Celeribacter indicus: one gene and its partners. The protein of the gene in region 1 interacts with the protein of each later gene in a pairwise test. Links are inferred from orthologs where the notes say so. Each region holds a gene or a part of one and is shown on either strand. Other genes may lie near its edges.

What was found. The genes of interacting proteins can lie anywhere in the genome.
Region 2: the proteins of groL (region 1) and P73_RS17165 interact in binary tests that used the Escherichia coli proteins (3 or more experiments, as listed by UniProt). The link is inferred for Celeribacter indicus from one-to-one orthologs.
Region 3: the proteins of groL (region 1) and P73_RS08415 interact in binary tests that used the Escherichia coli proteins (3 or more experiments, as listed by UniProt). The link is inferred for Celeribacter indicus from one-to-one orthologs.

The regions. Positions count from the first base shown.
Region 1 is NZ_CP004393.1:3,711,439-3,717,667, forward strand. What follows is about bases 1,912-4,889. They hold groL (chaperonin GroEL), read right to left. Parts: upstream 4,234-4,889; coding sequence 2,590-4,233; downstream 1,912-2,589. Other genes in these bases: P73_RS24545 (GNAT family N-acetyltransferase), read right to left, coding at 1,912-2,363; groES (co-chaperone GroES), read right to left, coding at 4,270-4,557; P73_RS18325 (DUF2161 domain-containing phosphodiesterase), read right to left, coding at 4,738-4,889. Also shown: P73_RS18295 (YdcH family protein), read left to right, coding at 15-233; purE (5-(carboxyamino)imidazole ribonucleotide mutase), read left to right, coding at 291-776; P73_RS18305 (5-(carboxyamino)imidazole ribonucleotide synthase), read left to right, coding at 769-1,845; more of P73_RS24545, read right to left, coding at 1,863-1,911; more of P73_RS18325, read right to left, coding at 4,890-5,403; P73_RS18330 (ZIP family metal transporter), read left to right, coding at 5,444-6,166; P73_RS18335 (DUF4440 domain-containing protein), read left to right, coding at 6,180-6,229.
Region 2 is NZ_CP004393.1:3,471,697-3,477,364, reverse strand. The notes cover bases 1,812-4,811. They hold P73_RS17165 (ABC transporter ATP-binding protein), read right to left. Parts: upstream 3,687-4,811; coding sequence 2,937-3,686; downstream 1,812-2,936. Other genes in these bases: alr (alanine racemase), read right to left, coding at 4,465-4,811; P73_RS17160 (MlaE family ABC transporter permease), read right to left, coding at 3,683-4,468; P73_RS17170 (paraquat-inducible protein A), read right to left, coding at 2,364-2,828; radA (DNA repair protein RadA), read right to left, coding at 1,812-2,333. In the rest of the region: purF (amidophosphoribosyltransferase), read right to left, coding at 1-176; P73_RS17180 (CvpA family protein), read right to left, coding at 365-925; more of radA, read right to left, coding at 963-1,811; more of alr, read right to left, coding at 4,812-5,505; P73_RS17150 (replicative DNA helicase), read right to left, coding at 5,600-5,668. UniProt on the Escherichia coli protein: Part of the ABC transporter complex MlaFEDB, which is involved in a phospholipid transport pathway that maintains lipid asymmetry in the outer membrane by retrograde trafficking of phospholipids from the outer membrane to the inner membrane.
Region 3 is NZ_CP004393.1:1,668,359-1,673,906, forward strand. The notes cover bases 858-3,737. They hold P73_RS08415 (DeoR/GlpR family DNA-binding transcription regulator), read left to right. Parts: upstream 858-1,835; coding sequence 1,836-2,639; downstream 2,640-3,737. Other genes in these bases: P73_RS08410 (bifunctional rhamnulose-1-phosphate aldolase/short-chain dehydrogenase), read right to left, coding at 858-1,643; rhaS (rhamnose ABC transporter substrate-binding protein), read left to right, coding at 2,688-3,677. Also shown: more of P73_RS08410, read right to left, coding at 1-857; P73_RS08425 (sugar ABC transporter ATP-binding protein), read left to right, coding at 3,763-5,295; P73_RS08430 (ABC transporter permease), read left to right, coding at 5,292-5,548. UniProt on the Escherichia coli protein: Represses ulaG and the ulaABCDEF operon. Two ulaR binding sites have been identified in each promoter.

The DNA.
Region 1 (6,229 bases):
CTAGAGACAACGCGATGAACGTGTCCAACCGAATGGATCATCTCGACGTGCTTCGGGTGAAGCTCGAAATCCTCAGGCGCGAGCATCGCGACCTCGATGCCGCCATCGAAGCGATGCAGGAGACCGGCCATCTCGACGCGCTCCGGCTCCAGCGCATGAAGAAGCAGAAGCTTGCGCTGAAGGACCGGATCGCCATGATCGAGGACCAGATCACCCCCGACATCATTGCGTAAGCCTCGCGGGCCGTTATAAGTGCACCCCAACACGGGATTGCACGAAGGAAGAGCCAAGTGAGCGTCGATGTCGGCATCATCATGGGCAGCCAGTCGGACTGGCCGACCATGAAACGCGCAGCGGAAATCCTCGGGGATCTGGGCATAGGATACGAGGCGAAAATCGTCTCCGCCCACCGCACCCCCGACCGGCTCTGGAGCTATGGCAAGCAGGCCGCCGGACGCGGGCTCAAGGTGATCATCGCCGGCGCGGGCGGTGCCGCGCACCTGCCGGGCATGATGGCATCGAAAACCCGTGTGCCGGTGATCGGCGTGCCGATCCAGACCCGCGCGCTCTCGGGCGTCGACAGCCTCTATTCCATCGTCCAGATGCCGAAGGGCTTTCCCGTCGCCACCATGGCCATCGGGGAGGCGGGCGCGGCCAATGCGGGGCTGATGGCCGCGGGCATCCTCGCGGTCTCCGATCCGGCGCTGGGTGCGCGGCTCGACGCCTGGCGCGAGGCGCTTTCCGCCTCCATTCCCGACGAGCCCGCCGATGACTGAGCCCCTCCAGCCCGGTGCGACCATCGGCATTCTCGGCGGCGGCCAGCTCGGGCGCATGCTGTCCGTCGCGGCCTCGCGCCTCGGATTCAGGACCTGCATCTTCGAGCCCGGCGGCGACTGCCCGGCGTCCCATGTCGCGCAGTCCCATGTCCGCGCGCCCTACGAGGACGAGGAGGCGCTGCGCCGCTTCGCCGCCTCGGTGGACGTGGTGACCTACGAATTCGAGAACGTGCCGACGTCCGCGCTCGATCTCATCGAATCGCTCGTGCCGATCCGCCCCAACCGCAAGGCGCTCGCCGTGTCGCAGGACCGGCTGACGGAAAAGGCGTTCCTGTCCGGGCTGGGCCTCGCCGTCGCGCCCTATGCCGCGGTGGATGACGAGGTCGACCTGGTGGAGGCCATCGACGAGATTGGCACGCCCGCGATCCTCAAGACCCGCCGCTTCGGCTATGACGGCAAGGGGCAGGCGCGGATCGCCGCGCCGCAGGAGGCACAGGCGGCGCTCGCCGACATGGCCGGTGCCTCCGCGATCCTCGAGGGCTTCGTCGATTTCTCGCACGAGGTCTCGGTGATCGCCGCGCGCGGGCTCGGCGGCGATGTCGCCTGTTTCGATCCGGGCGAGAACGTGCACAAATCCGGCATCCTGCACAAGACCACCGTGCCGGCCCGCCTCACCCCCGCCCAGCGGACCGACGCCGTGCTTCTTGCCGCCAAGATCCTGAACGCGCTCGATTATGTCGGGGTGATGGGAGTGGAGCTCTTTGTCACGACAACCGGGCTCGTGGTGAACGAGATCGCGCCGCGCGTGCACAATTCCGGCCACTGGACGCAGAACGGCTGTGTCATCGACCAGTTCGAACAACATGTCCGCGCCGTCGCCGGCTGGCCGCTTGGCGACGGAAAGCGGCATTCCAACGTCGAGATGCTCAATCTGATCGGTGAGGATGTCGCGCGCATTCCCGATTTCTCCAGGGACGGCTCCGTCGCGATCCACCTCTACGGCAAGGCGGAGGCAAAGCCCGGTCGCAAGATGGGCCATGTGAACCGCCTGCTCGGCCCCGCCGCCTGACCGGCGCGCGCCTCGCGTCAGGTCACGAGGCGTTCGTCGAACCGGCTGTAGGCGAGCGGGTAGATCAGGCGTTGTGACGACATGCCTGTGCCCGGCGCGATCGGATAGAGCGCGGTGAACCGGGCGGCGATCGGTGTTTCGAGCCGCGAGGCGGCGAGCGTGGAGAACCCGAGCCGCCCGAAATAGGCCGGATCTCCGATCACCACCACCGCTTTCGCCCGTTCCCGCCGCGCGTCGTCCAGGCCCTGCGCGACGAGGTCGCGCCCCATCCCGCGCTTGTGATGGCTGGGGGAGATCGCCAGAATCGACAGCGCCCACCAGTCGGCGGGCACGATCATCCGGGCAAAACAGACATAGCCGAGCACCCTGCCGCCTTCGCAGGCAATGCGCTCCATCGCGACCGCCCCCTCCCCGCGCAGCGCGCGTGCGAAACGATACATCTGCGGCCCGTCGAACGTGCTGTCGAGCAGGATCGAAAGCGGCAGGTCGTCGTCGGCGGAGAGGGCGCGCAGATGCATGGCGGATCCCGACAAAGGCTGTCTCTGCGAGACTGCGGACCGGCGGAGCGCCGTGCAAGCCCGCGGCAGGGCATCGCCGCGCCTGCCGCGGAAATCCGCGCCATCTGCTGCAATAGCGGGCACTTTCGGGCCCGAATGAGAAAAGGGCCGCCGAAGGGCGACCCTCTCGTTTTTCCGGCAGGTGCGGGATGTGCCCGCGTCGCGCCCCGAAGGGCGCGCCGCAGTCTTACATCATGCCGCCCATGCCGCCCATGCCGCCCATGTCGGGCATGCCGGCACCGGCGCCTTCCTTGGCCGGCTTGTCGGCGACCATGGCTTCGGTGGTGATCAACAGGCCGGCGACGGAGGCCGCGTCTTCCAGAGCGGTGCGGGTCACTTTCGCCGGGTCGATCACGCCGAACTTGAACATGTCGCCATATTCGTCGGTCTGCGCGTTGTAGCCGAATTTCAGGTCGTTGGATTCGCGGATCTTGCCCGCGACCACGGACCCGTCCACACCGGCGTTTTCCGCGATCTGACGCAGCGGCGCCTCGAGCGCACGGCGCACGATGGCGATACCGGCGTTCTGATCCGGGTTCGCACCGGTGAGGCCGTCGAGCGCCTTCGCACCCTGGACGAGCGCCACGCCACCGCCGACGACGATGCCTTCCTGAACGGCCGCACGGGTCGCGTTCAGCGCGTCGTCCACGCGGTCCTTGCGCTCTTTCACTTCGACCTCGGTCATGCCGCCAACGCGGATGACGGCGACGCCGCCGGCGAGCTTGGCCACACGTTCCTGCAACTTCTCACGGTCGTAGTCGGAGGTGGTTTCCTCGATCTGGGTGCGGATCTGGGCGACGCGCGCCTCGATTTCCGCCTTCTCGCCAGCGCCGTCGACGATGGTGGTCTCGTCCTTGGAGATGGTGATCTTCTTGGCCGAGCCGAGCATGTCCATCGTGACGTTCTCGAGCTTCATGCCCAGATCTTCGGAGATGACCTGGCCGCCGGTCAGGATCGCGATGTCCTGAAGCATGGCTTTACGGCGATCGCCGAAGCCCGGAGCCTTGACAGCCGCGATTTTCAGGCCGCCGCGCAGCTTGTTCACGACGAGGGTCGCGAGCGCTTCGCCTTCCACGTCCTCGGCGATGATGAGGAGCGGTTTCTGCGACTGGATCACCTGCTCGAGCAGCGGAACCATCGGTTGCAGCGAGGAGAGTTTCTTTTCGTGCAGCAGGATGATGGCGTCGTCGAGCTCGGCGATCATCTTGTCGGGGTTGGTCACGAAATAGGGGGACAGGTAGCCACGGTCGAACTGCATGCCCTCGACCACGGTGGTCTCGGTTTCCATGCCCTTGTTCTCTTCGACGGTGATCACGCCGTCATTGCCGACCTTCTGCATCGCGTCGGCGATCTGCTGGCCGATCTCGGCCTCGCCGTTGGCGGAGATGGTGCCGACCTGCGCAACCTCGGCGCTGTCGTTCACCGGACGGGCGGCGGATTTGATCGCGTCGACGACCTTGGAGGTCGCGAGGTCGATGCCGCGCTTCAGGTCCATCGGGTTGAGACCGGCGGCAACCTGCTTGAGGCCTTCCTTGATGATGGCCTGGGCCAGAACGGTCGCGGTGGTGGTGCCGTCGCCGGCCTCGTCATTGGTGCGGGAAGCGACTTCCTTCACCATCTGCGCGCCCATGTTCTCGAACTTGTCCTCGAGCTCGATCTCTTTCGCCACGGACACACCGTCCTTGGTGATGCGCGGGGCGCCGAAGGATTTTTCGAGCACGACATTGCGGCCTTTCGGGCCGAGGGTCACTTTGACGGCGTCCGCGAGGACGTTGACGCCCTTGAGCATGCGGTTGCGGGCGTCGGTATCGAACTTGACGTCTTTAGCCATTGTTCACTCCAATCTGAAGGTTTTCAGGGGGACGTCTCAGGCGATGATGCCGAGAATGTCCGACTCTTTCATGATGAGAAGCTCTTTGCCGTCGAGGGTGACTTCGGTGCCGGACCATTTGCCGAACAGGATCTTGTCGCCTTCTTTCACGGACGGCGCGATCAGCTCGCCGCTGTCCTTGCGCGCACCTTCGCCGACGGCGACGATCTTGCCCTCGGCAGGCTTTTCTTTCGCGCTATCGGGGATGATGAGACCGCCTGCGGTCTTTTCGTCGCTTTCAACACGTTCGACCAGAACACGGTCGTGCAGCGGTTTGAATGCCATCTTGGAGGCTCCTTCGCTCACAGTTTCAGTTGTCGGGGCCGCCCTGTCGGACGGTGGTAAATCGGACGTTAGCACTCATTGGTGGCGAGTGATAACGCCGCATAGTTAGGCAGGGCTCCCGAGGCTGTCAACAGCGCGTGAACGAAAAAATGCACCGCGGGGCGGACGCCGGTGCCGGGGTCACTCCGCCGTGCCGCCACCCGCACCGCGGCCGGCTTCCGTCAGCGCGTAGATCCCCACCGACACCTTCGTGAACCAGCCGTAATGGTTGTCCCGCATCAGCCGCGTCGCCTGCACGACGCCCGTGGCCTGCGCGACCGCCGCGCCCTTTGTCGGACCGTGTTCGGAAAGATGCAAACGACATTTCTCCGCCGCCTGCCGGTAGGCCGTGACCCGCCCACCGGCGCGGGATCCGCCGAGGTTGGGATCGCCCTCCCGCGCGGCGAATTCGCCCAGGAGCCCCCGCGCCTTTCGCGCATTGCGGCGCGGCCGCGTCGCGCCGGGTTCATGATGGAGCTGCACCCCGCCCGTCGCGAGATCGACCGAGAGCACGCCGAGCCCGAGACGCCGGCACAGCCCCAGATTGCCCTTGAACATCCGCCAGCCGGCCCGGCCCCGCCAGCGCGGGACGGCGAGATAGACCTGATCGCTCAGCGCCTGCCGCGCCACGCCCTGTTGCAGCAAGAGAAGGGAAAACCCCGTCTTCAGCTCGACGATCACCGGCGGCGCGCCGTCGCGCAGCGCCACGACATCGGCGTCCTTCACCTCTGCCTTCACCTCGTAGCCGAGGCTTTCGAGAAAGGCCTTCACGGGCAGATAGAGGTCGGTTTCGCGGATCTGGCTCATGCCCCTTCATAGCCGAGCGCCGCGCGGCGAGGAACCCGGCATGCACAGCCGGCGTTGCCTGTTCATGTTGATGACCCTCGCCATACTCGCCGCCGTCAGTGCCGCACTTCTGATCGGGGCGCTCTGGGGTGTCTGGCGTCCGCCGTCCGAGGGCACCGAGGGGTTTCTCATCGCACTGGCGGGCGGCGCACTCATCGTGTCGGTCATGTCCGAACTCGTCGAACCCGCGAGCGAGAAGATCGCCTTCCCCCTGCTCGCCGCCGCACTTTTGGGCGGCGCCGTCTGTTTCGTCCTCGCGGACCGCTACGTGATGAAGAATCTCGGCGCGGAGAGCGGCGGCGGGCTGCTGCTCGCCGTCACGCTCGACGGCATTCCGGAGAATCTCGCGCTCGGCGTGGCGCTGATCGGGGCGGACCCGCTGATGGCGGCCTCGCTTGCGGGCTCGATCTTCCTGTCGAACCTGCCCGAGGCGGCGGGTGGCGCGCGCGGCATGGTCTCCGACGGCATTTCGGGGAGCCGCGTGCTCGCGATCTGGACGGGAACGGCGGTGATCCTCGCCCTCGCGGCGCTGGCGGGCAAGCTCGCGCTGGCCAATGTCGGGGAACAGCCGCTGGCCATCATCCGCACCTTTGCCGGCGGGGTCGTCGCCGCCTCGCTCGCCACGGAGGTCTTCCCGAAGGCCTACAGGGAAGACAAGCTCTGGACCGGCCTCGCCATCGCCCTCGGCCTGCTGGCCGCGCACGGGCTCAGCAAACTCGGATAGACGGGAGGGACTCATGCCCGACGACTTGTGGACACAGGAAAGACGCTTCTGGATCGAGGGCGC
Region 2 (5,668 bases), 240 kb from region 1 along the record:
CCCGCCTCCGGGTCATAGGTGACGATGCCGCCCGCTTCCTGCCCGCGGTGTTGCAGCGCGTGCAGGCCGAGTGCGACGAAGGAGGCCGCGTCGGTCACGCCGATCGCGCCGAAGACGCCGCATTCCTCCTTGAGCTTGTCATCGTCGAAAGGGTGAGACGGGGGCATTGTGCGCATCAAGCCGGGCTCCGAATCCATTGAGGATGTTTCGCCCCCCCTTTAAGCGCTATCGGACCGAGTGTCACGAAAGGATCACAGGGGACGGGATCACAACCGCGCGGTCGGCGCGTGTGGGCGGCGGACAGAGGTGGTTTCGCCCGCTTCCGGTGCAGGCCGGCGCCGGGCCGGTCCCCCCGGCGGGTCTGTTACTGCTCGATCGCGCAGGTCGCCACGAGCGCCTCGTAGCGCTGGGTAACCCAGCCGGGCGCGTCGTCGGGCAGCGTCTCGTCGAGCTTGTCGGAGGAGCGGGCAAAGACCTTTGCGGTGCGGGAATTCTCCAGCACCGGGATCGGATCGCCGGTGGACACGCGGTCCACGATCACCAGGGCGATGGCGACGAGGACGATCCCGCGCAGCACGCCGAAGAGGAAGCCGAGGCCCTGGTCGATCCCGCCGAGCGCCGAACGCTGCACCGCCGAGGAAAACAGCGGGGTGAACAGCGACACGACGATGAGCGCGAGGGCGAAGACCGCGAAGAAGCCGGTGATCACCGAGAGTTCGCAGGAGCCGGAGATGTAATCGCCGAGATAGGGCACTTCCTTGACCAGCGGCACGGCCTGCGGGGCAAAGATATAGCCGAGGATCGCGGCGACGATCCATCCCGCGATCGCCATCCCCTCGCGCACGAAGCCGCGGGAATAGGCGAGAAGGGCCGAGACCACGATGACCAGCGCGACGATGCCGTCGATGAGTGTGAAACCTTCCATTGGCCCTCTGCCTCTCTCTTTTCCTCTTGGACCGGGCCTAGCCCGCGCCGAAAACCTCGCCGACGAACCCGATCAGATCGCCCATCTGGCGGATATCCACGCCGCTCTTTTCGCCCGCCTTCGAGCGCGCCGGCATGATGGCCGATGAAAAACCAAGTTTTTTCGCTTCTTTCAACCTGTTTTCGGTCTGACCCACGGGACGCAGGCTGCCGGAAAGGGAAAGTTCCCCGAAAACCACACAGTCCTTCGGAAGTGCCGCATCCTCGCGCGCCGACAGGAGCGCGGCGGCGACCGCGAGGTCGGCGGCGGGTTCGGAGACCTTCATCCCGCCCGCGACATTGAGATAGACGTCGAGCCCGGCAAAGGGGATGCCGCAGCGCGCCTCGAGCACGGCGAGGATCATGGCCAGCCGCGATCCGTCCCAGCCGACCACGGTGCGCCGCGCCTGGGCATGCGGGGAAGGGGCCACAAGCGCCTGGAATTCCACGAGAACCGGCCGCGTTCCCTCGATCCCGGCAAAGACGACGGAGCCCGGCGCGGGCGTGTCGCGCTCCGACAGGAACAGCGCCGAAGGGTTCGTCACCTCGCTGAGCCCGTCGCCCGTCATCTCGAACACACCGATCTCATGGGCGGGTCCGAAGCGGTTCTTCACCGCGCGCAACAGCCGGAACTGGTGCCCGCGCTCGCCCTCGAAATAGAGCACGGTGTCGACCATGTGCTCCACCACGCGCGGCCCGGCGAGCTGGCCCTCCTTGGTCACATGGCCGACGAGCATCACCGAAACGCCGCGCGATTTCGCGAAGGTCACAAGCTCGTGTGCCGCCGCGCGCACCTGGCTCACCGAGCCCGGCGCGCTCTCCACATTGTCCGCCCACATCGTCTGGATGGAATCGATGATGACGAGATCGGGCGCCTCCGCCTCGAGCGTCGTGAGGATGTCGCGCAGGTTGGTCTCCGCCCCGAGCTTCACCGCCGCCTCGCCGAGCCCGAGCCGCTGCGCACGCATCCTCACCTGCGCCGCCGCCTCCTCGCCGGAGATGTAGATCACCTTGAGCCCCGCGCCCGCGAACCGCGCCGCCGCCTGCAACAGCAGCGTCGACTTGCCGATCCCCGGATCGCCGCCCACGAGGATGGCCGAGGCCGGCACCAGCCCGCCGCCCAGCACCCGGTCGAATTCCCCGAGCCCCGAGGAGGTGCGCGGCGGCGGCGCGTCCCTGGCCGACAGGTTCGACAGCGTGATCTCCCGGCCGCGCAGGCCGCCCAGCGTCTTGCCCGCCGGACCCGCCTGCGACAGCGGCTTCTCCTCGGAGATCGTGTTCCATTCGCCGCAGCCGTCGCACCGGCCCGACCATTTCGTCGTCACCGCGCCGCAGGTCGAACAGACGAAATTCTTCTGTGCCCTTGCCATGCCCGCCTCTCTTTTCGTTCTTGCTTCGTTCTAATCCGCCGTACCGGTCCCGCGCAAGCCCCGCGGCTTTTTGCTGCTGAAAATACTCAATCCGAGGCTCGCCAGCACGCAGAAGGTGAACAGGTAGAGCCCCCAGCCCACCTCCAGCCGCCCGACGCCGAGCCCCTTCGCCACGGTGATGTAGATCGCGACGAGGAACACATCCGCCATGCCGAGCCGCCCGAGGTGGAAGAGCCAGGGCTTCGCGCCCGCGGGCAGGCGCCCGGCGAGCAGCGCGTCGAGCGCGAGCACCTTCGCGACCGGGGCGATCATCGCGAAGAGGATCACCACCAGCGCGAGCGGGATGTCCTTTTCCCACAGGCTCGCGATCCCCGAGAGGACCGAGATCTCCGACAGGCGGAACAGCGGCAACAGCCCCGCCTTGAGGAGCGGTGCGGCCCAGGCGACGGGAAAGAGGAGGAGGAGCGACAGGTTGGCGAGGCGCAGCGGGGTCATCTCCGACAGATGGGCCCGGCGAGGCGGCGGCGCAAGCGGCTATCGCACCGCCGCACAAGCGGCTGGCGCACCGCCGCGCAGGCGGCTATCGCACCGCCGCGCAGGCGGCTATCGCAAAGTCTCGATCGGCCCTTCCGCGGAGCCGGTGATGAACTGGTGCAGATAGGGATCTTCGGCCGTGTCCATCTGCGACACCGGTCCGTGCCAGCGGATCTTGCCCCGGTGCAGCATCGCCACCTTGTCGGCGATGGCCCGCACGGAGGTCATGTCATGGGTGATCGTCAGGGCGGTGGCGCCCATTTCCGTCACGATCTCGCGGATCAGGTCGTTGATCACGCCCGACATGATCGGGTCGAGCCCGGTGGTCGGCTCGTCGAAGAAGATGATTTCCGGATCGGCGGCGATGGCGCGGGCGAGGCCCACGCGCTTCTGCATCCCGCCCGAGAGTTCCGCCGGGAAGAGGTCGGCCACGTCGGGGCCGAGCCCGACGCGGCGCAGCTTTTCCACCGCGATTTCCCGCGCCTCCGCCCTGGGCCGCTTGAGCGAGCCGCGCAGCAGGCGGAAGGCGACGTTCTGCCAGACCGGCAGGCTGTCGAACAGCGCCGATCCCTGGAACAGCATGCCGAAGCGCGCGAGGAAGGCGTCGCGGTCGCCGGTCCGCGTCACGTCCTCGCCATCCACGAGGATCGTGCCGCTGTCGGGGGTGATCAGGCCGAGGATACATTTCAGCATCACCGATTTCCCGGTGCCCGATCCGCCGATGATGACACAGCTTTCGCCCTTGGCGACGCCGAGGTTGACGCCCCGCAGGATGTCCTTCGGACCGAAGGATTTATGCACGTCCCGGAGTTCGATCATGTCGCGAAGAAGGCCTGTGTGAGAAGGAAGTTCGCCGCGAGGATCAGCACGGCGGAGGCGACCACCGAGCTTTTCGTGGCCTGCCCGACACCCTGCGCCCCGCGGCCCGACTGCATGCCGTAATAGCAGCCCATGAGGGTCGCGATCGTGCCGAAGGCCGCGCCCTTCACGAGGGAGGAGACGATGTCGGAGCTCTCGAGGAAATTGATGGTGTTCTTGAGGTAGGTGGCGGAGTTGAAGCCGAGCGACTGGGTGGAGACGAACCAGCCGCCGAACACCCCGATCACGTCGCCCACCGCCACCAGCAGCGGCACGGTCACGAGGCCGGCGAAGACGCGCGGGGCGGTCAGGTATTTCATCGGATGGGTGGAGAGGGTCACGAGCGCGTCGATCTGTTCGGTGACCTTCATCGTCGCGATCTCCGCGGCGATGGAGGAGGTGACGCGCGCGGCCATCATCAGCCCGACCATCACCGGCCCGAGTTCGCGCACCACGCCGAGGGCCACGATCTGCGGCACGACCTGTTCGGCGGAAAAGCGCGAGCCGCCGGCATAGATCTGGAGCGCGAGCGCCCCGCCGGTGAAGACGGCGGTCAGGCCGACGACGGGGAGCGAGAGGTAGCCCACATGCAGGAGCGCATGGAGGATCTCGCGCATGTAGATCGGCGGGGTGAGGATATGGCGCAGCGTCGCCAGCGCAAAGATCGTCACCCGCCCCATCGACGCGAGAGCGGAGAGCACGGCCCGCCCGAGGGCGGCGAGGAGGCGCGCGAGGAGCTTCATCCGAGATACCGCCGCTGGTAGCGGCGCCCGAGGGAGGTGAGGATCTCGTAGCCGATCGTGCCCGCGATCTGGGCGAGATCGTCCACCGTCTGATGCGCGCAGAGCAGGTCGAGCGAGCGCGGGACATGGTCGAGATGGGTGATGTCCACCGTGATCAGGTCCATCGAGACCCGGCCGACCAGCGGGCAGGGGGTGGTGCCGTCGAACATCATCGCCTTGCCGGAGATATGCCGCGTGATGCCGTCGCCGTAGCCTGCCGAAACGGTGGCGATGCGCGCGGGCGCCTCGGCGGTCCAGGTGTTCCCGTAGCCCACGGTTTCGCCGGCGGCCACGTCGCGGGCCTGGATGACCGGACATTCCACGCGCACGACGGGCCTCGCCTCCTCGAAGGGCAGGCCGCCATACATGCCGATCCCGGCGCGGACCACGTCGAAGTGATAGGCCGGGCCGAGCAGCACGCCCCCCGTCGCCGCGAGCGAGCGGCGCACCGGCAGGCCGTCGGTCATCGCGCAAAAGGCCGTGCGCTGCTGTTCGTTCATCGGGTGGTCGGGCTCGTCGGCGCAGGCGAGATGGCTCATCAAGAGGTCCGGCTTGGCCTTCATCACCAGGTCGCGCACCGCGTCCCATTCGGAGGGCTCGAGCCCGAGCCGGTTCATCCCGCTGTCGAGCTGGATGCCGAAGCCCGCGCCGGGAAGCGCCTCGAAATGGCGGGTGATCTGGTCGAGGGAATTGAGCATCGGGACGAGCGCCATGTCGGCCATCATGTCGGTGTCGCCCGCCATGTGGCCGCCGAGCACGCCGATCCAGGGCGAGGGGCCGACGGCCTGGCGCAGTTCGACGCCTTCCTCGGCGGTGGCGACGAAGAAGCTGTTCGCCCCCGCCTTTTGCAGCGCGCGCGCCGCCTTGCCGAGGCCGAGCCCGTAGGCATTCGCCTTCACCACCGCGGCGGTTTCCGTCCCGGTGCCGGAGCGGCGGTCGAGGGCGCGCCAGTTGTCGGCGAGCGCGGTCAGGTCGATATGAAGAATGGATGTTCCCATGGCTGTCTTTTGACCCCGCAGGCGGCGCGGTGCAAGCCCAAAGCGCCGCACAGGTTTCGTTCCTTTTCCGGGGGTTGCCTTTCCGCGCCGGCGATCAGTAGTCGGGGCTGTAGCCCTGGTCCTCGCGGGCGAGGTTGCCGAAGCGGGTAAATTGCGCCTCGAA
Region 3 (5,548 bases), 2.0 Mb from region 1 along the record:
GTGGACAGAATGTCCATGTTCCTGTTCCAGAGCGCAAGGGAGGTCTCTTCGACTGGGGCGGAAGAGGCGATGCCGGCGTTGGAAACGAGAATGTCCACACCGCCGAATTCAACGGAGACATCCGCATAGGCGGCTTCGACCGCGGCTTCGTCGGTCACGTTCATCTCGACGGCCCGCACCACATCCGCTCCGAATTGCGCGGCAAAGCCATCCCGCACTTCGGCGAGCGCCTCCATGTCGATGTCGGCGAGCATGACACAGGCGCCTTCCGTGAGATAGCGTGCGGCCGTTGCCGCCCCGATGCCGCCCGCGCCGCCAGTGATGAGCGCCACACGACCGGCCAGGCTCTTGGGTTTGGGCATGCGTTGCAGCTTTGCCTCTTCGAGGAGCCAATATTCGATGTCGAAGGCTTCCTGTTCCGGCAGGCCGCGATATTCGGACACCGCAGAGGAACCGCGCATCACGTTGATCGCATTCACGTAGAACTCGCCGGAAATCCGTGCGGTGGCGCGATCCTTGGCAAAGGTGATCATGCCGACGCCGGGGATCAGGTAGACGACCGCATTCGGATCGCGCAGGGCAGGCGAATTATCGTGTTTGCAGCGCTCGTAATAGGCTGCGTAGTCGTCGCGGTAGGCCGCAATTTGCGCGTCGAGACCGTCGAGCACCTCGTCGATATTGTTCTTCGCGGGATCGAAGTCGATCACCAGCGGCCGGATCTTCGTGCGCAGGAAATGATCGGGGCAGGAGGTGCCCAGAGCGGCCAGATCACGCATGTTCTTCGCGTTGACAAATTCGAGCACCGTTTCGCTGTCCTCGAAATTACCGACCATATGCTGGGCGCCCGAAACATAACCACGGATCACGGGCATCAGTTTCGCGGCCACCTCACGACGGGTCTCGGGGGCGAGGCTTTCGTGTATTGCACCACCAAAGGCCGGGATGTCCGCCGTCTTTTCCTCGAAATAGGCGATGGCCTTGTTGATGATCTCCAGCGTCAGCTCGTAGCAGGCCTTCGCATCGTCATCCCAGGTGAACAGCCCGTGGCTCTCGAGTACGACGCCCTTCGCTTCGGGGTTCTTAAGGCAGAAATCCTCAAGCCACAGGCCCAGCTCGTAGCCCGGTTTCTTCCACGGAAGCCAGCCGATCTCCTCGCCGAAAATCTCCTGCGTGAGTGCCTTGGAATCCTTCGAGGCGGCAATGGCGATGATTGCATCCGGGTGCATGTGATCGACGTGCCTTTTCGGCACATAGGCGTGCAGGGGCGTGTCGATGGAGGCCGCGCGCGGGTTCAGGTTGAACGTGCAATGAGGCAGGTAGCCGACCATCTCGTCCTCGAACGCGACGCCGCGATATTTGCCCTTGAGAGCGCGTAGCTTGTCCATGTAGAGCGTTGCGAACCCGTCCATCCTGATGGAGCCGACGTCGCCGCCGGAGCCTTTGACCCAGAGAACTTCGGTCTCTTCACCGGTCAACGGGTCGATTTCCGTGACTTTCGCAGAGGTGTTGCCGCCGCCGTAATTGGTCACGCGCTTGTCCGAGCCGAGAAGGTTGGAGCGGTACAGAAGTTTCTCCGGTTCGCTCATCGTTTCCGCTTTGGCGTCATCCCAGAGCGATGCAAGCCGCGAGGTTGCGGATGTCATGGTGATCTCCTCCCGATCCTCAGATAATGGGTAGTTTCGTATTGCCTGTTAACACTGTGCAGCGCGCGCGCTGTTGTCAATCATAAATGATCATTGTCGATCATAATGCAGGTGCAGAATGATTTTTATGACATAATATGATTGACAATGATCGTTTCCCTGCGGCACTCTTGAATTCAGAGGAGGACACCCATGCATGAAAAGGAACGCCACGAGATTATCCTGTCTGCCGTTCAGGACCGGCCGGTTGTGACGGTGGTGGAGCTTTGTGGCCTCACGGGCGCGTCGGAGGCGACCATCCGCCGGGATATCGCGGCATTGCATGTCGCCAAGCGCCTGCGCCGGGTGCGGGGCGGGGCGGAAGCTCTGGCGCCGAACCCGTTTCCCGGACTGGCGGGGCGGACCTTCGCGGTGAACGAAACAATCAACATCAAGCAAAAGCAGGCAATTGCCCGCGCGGCGGTGGACCTGTGCGCGGATGGGGATCCGATCATCATCAATGGCGGTACGACGACGTTCCAGATGGTACATCCGCTGGCGACACGCCGCTGCCAGGTGTTCACAAACTCCTTTCCTATCGCGGAACATCTTCTGAAAAATTCGAAGAATTCAGTGCTTATCTCGGGGGGCGTGATCTACCGTGAGCAGAACATCGTGCTGTCTCCCTTCGACAATGACGTGACGCGGAATTTCTATGCGCGGCGCATGTTCATGGGCGCGCAAGGAGTTGCGCCTCTTGGCGTGATGGAGGCGGACCCGCTCCTCATCCAGGCCGAACACAAGCTGATCGGGCAGGCGGATGAAATCGTGCTGCTGGTGGATTCGACGAAATTCGAAAGCCGTTCGAGCCTCGTGCTCTGCCCTCTCTCGGAAATCGACGTGCTGATCACCGATGACGGGATCAGCGATCGCGCCGCCGCCATGATCGAAGCGGCGGATATCAGACTCATCGTGGCCCCCGCAGGGGGCGCGAGGGAGGAGGAGGCGGCGTCCTGACGCAATCGGCGGGCGCTGCGCAACATGGAGATTCAGGGAGGACTCCACATGAAACTGACCAGACTTCTGACTTCCGTGGCTGTCGCGACCGGGCTGTTTGCCGGGTCTGCATCCGCGGAAGACATGCGTATCGCCCTTGTGGCGAAAGCCCTCGGCATCGGCTTTTTCGAAGCTGCGGCCAAAGGGGCCGAAGAGGCGGCCAGCGAGCTGGGCGATGTCGAGATCATCTATACCGGTCCGACGGATACCACCGCCGAAGGCCAGATCGAGGTGATCAATTCGCTGATCGCGCAGAATGTGGACGCCATCGCCGTGTCCGCCAATGACACCGATGCCCTCGTGCCGACTCTGAAGAAGGCGATGCAGCGCGGCATCACCGTGATTTCCTGGGATTCCGGTGTGGCCGAAGAGGGCCGTCAGATGCACCTCAACCCGTCCTCGAACCCGCTGATCGGCAACATGATCATCAAGCTGGCGGCCGATCACCTGCCGGACGGCGGCGAGGTCGCCGTTCTGTCAGCCACCACCACCTCGACCAACCAGAACATCTGGATCGAGGAGATGAACAAGGCGATGGAAAACTATCCGGGTATCGAGGTGGTGGCGACCGTCTATGGCGACGACCTTGCCGACAAATCCTATCGTGAGGCCACCGGCCTGATGCAGTCCTACCCCGATCTCGACGCGATCATCGCGCCGACGTCGGTGGGGATCGTGGCCGCCGCGCAGGCCGTCGTGGATGCCGGAAAGGTGGGCGAGGTCAATGTCACCGGTCTCGGTCTGCCCTCGGAGATGGCGGGCGCGATCGAGAGCGGAGCGTCCCAGTCCTTCGCCATCTGGAACCCGATCGACCTCGGTTATTCGGCGACCATGATCGCCTACCATCTTGCTAAGGGCGACGCGACCGCCGAGCCCGGCGCGAGCATTCCGATGGGGCGCATGGGCGAGGTCACGCTCGATGACACGACCTCCGGGGCGATGGCCGATCCTTTCGTCTATGACGCGGCCAACATCGCGGATTTCAAGGACATCTTCTAACTCCGGAGATGTCCCAGAGGGGGGCGGCGCCTTTGGGCCATTGGCGCCGCCTCACCTGATTGCAGATATATTGTATCAACGGGCTATGATCATGGGCTCAGACCAGACCAATGCCGTGCCGGTTCTCGCGCTCGACGGCATCACCAAGACCTTTCCGGGGGTGAAGGCGCTCGACGGCGTCGATCTCGAGCTTTTCGCGGGCCGTGTGACCGCGCTGATCGGGGAAAACGGCGCGGGCAAATCCACGGTCGTCAAGATGCTGACCGGCATCTACCAGCCGGACGGCGGGCGGATCCTCATGGACGGACAGGAAGTGAGTTTTGCGACGGCGCAGGCGGCGTCCGCGGCCGGTGTCACGGCGATCCATCAGGAAACCGTGCTCTTCGACGAGCTCTCCGTTGCGGAGAACATCTTTATCGGCCATGCGCCGAAAGGGAAATTCGGTCTCATCGATCGCAAGGCCATGCATGTCGGCGCGCAGCGTATTCTCGATGAAATCGGTGCCAGGATCGATGCGGAGGTGCGCCTCAAGGATCTCGGTATCGCCTCGCGCCACCTTGTCGCCATCGCCCGCGCATTGTCGGTCGAGGCTCGGGTCGTTGTCATGGACGAGCCTACCGCCGCGCTCAGCCGCAAGGAGATCGAGGAACTCTACGCGCTCGTCGAGCAGTTGAAGGCGCAAGGCAAGGCCATCCTGTTCATTTCCCACAAATTCGACGAAATCTTCCGGATCGCCGATCGCTATACGGTTTTTCGCGATGGCCAGTTCATCGGAGCGGGCGAGATGTCGGAGATGGTCGAGTCTGAACTCGTGAAGATGATGGTCGGGCGATCTGTCGACCAGATCTATCCCAAACGCGCCGCCGAGATCGGCGAGGTCGTTCTCACCGTCGCAGGTTACAGTCATCCGACCGAATTCGAAGACATCGGGTTTACGCTGCGACGGGGCGAGATCCTGGGCTTTTACGGCCTCGTCGGGGCGGGGCGATCCGAATTCATGCAAAGCCTGATCGGTGTGACCCGCCCGTCCAAAGGGGCCGTCCGGATCGAGGACAAGGTGCGGGTGATCCGGTCTCCTGCCAATGCAATCGCCGCCGGGATCGTCTACGTGCCTGAGGACCGGGGCAAACAGGGCGCGATCCTCGACATGCCGATCTTCCAGAATGTGACATTGCCCTCACTGTCGCGCCTCTCGAGGAACGGCTTCACCCGGATGGCAGAGGAATTTGCCCTTGCGCGGCGCTACACGGAGCGCCTCGATCTGCGTGCGGCGTCGCTCGATACACCCGTCGGCAGCCTCTCCGGCGGCAATCAGCAGAAGGTGGTGATCGCCAAATGGCTCGCGACGCAACCCAAGGTCATCATCCTCGACGAGCCCACGAAAGGCATTGACATCGGGTCCAAGGCCGCCGTGCATGATTTTATGTCCGAACTGGCCGCCGAAGGACTTTCCGTGATCATGGTCAGTTCCGAAATCCCGGAGATCCTCGGGATGTCTGACCGGATCATCGTGATGCGCGAAGGGCGGATCGTGGCGGAGCTGGAAGGCGACGACATGACCCCGGAAACCCTCGTCCGTCATGCGGCGGGCATTTCACCAAAGGGAGAAGCCGCATGAGCCTCCTGAAATCCCGCGAGGCGATCCTCGTGGCCGCGATCCTCCTGTTGCTCGCCGGCGTGGCGAGCCGTTTTCCCGGATTCATCACTCCGCGCAACCTCGTCGCCGTCTTCACCGATACCGCGCCGCTTGTCATTCTGGCCCTGGGCCAGATGGTCGTTATCCTCACCAGGTCCATCGACCTCTCTGTCGCCGCCAATCTCGCCCTGACGGGGATGGTCTGCGCACTGATCAACGTGTCCTTTCCCGGAGT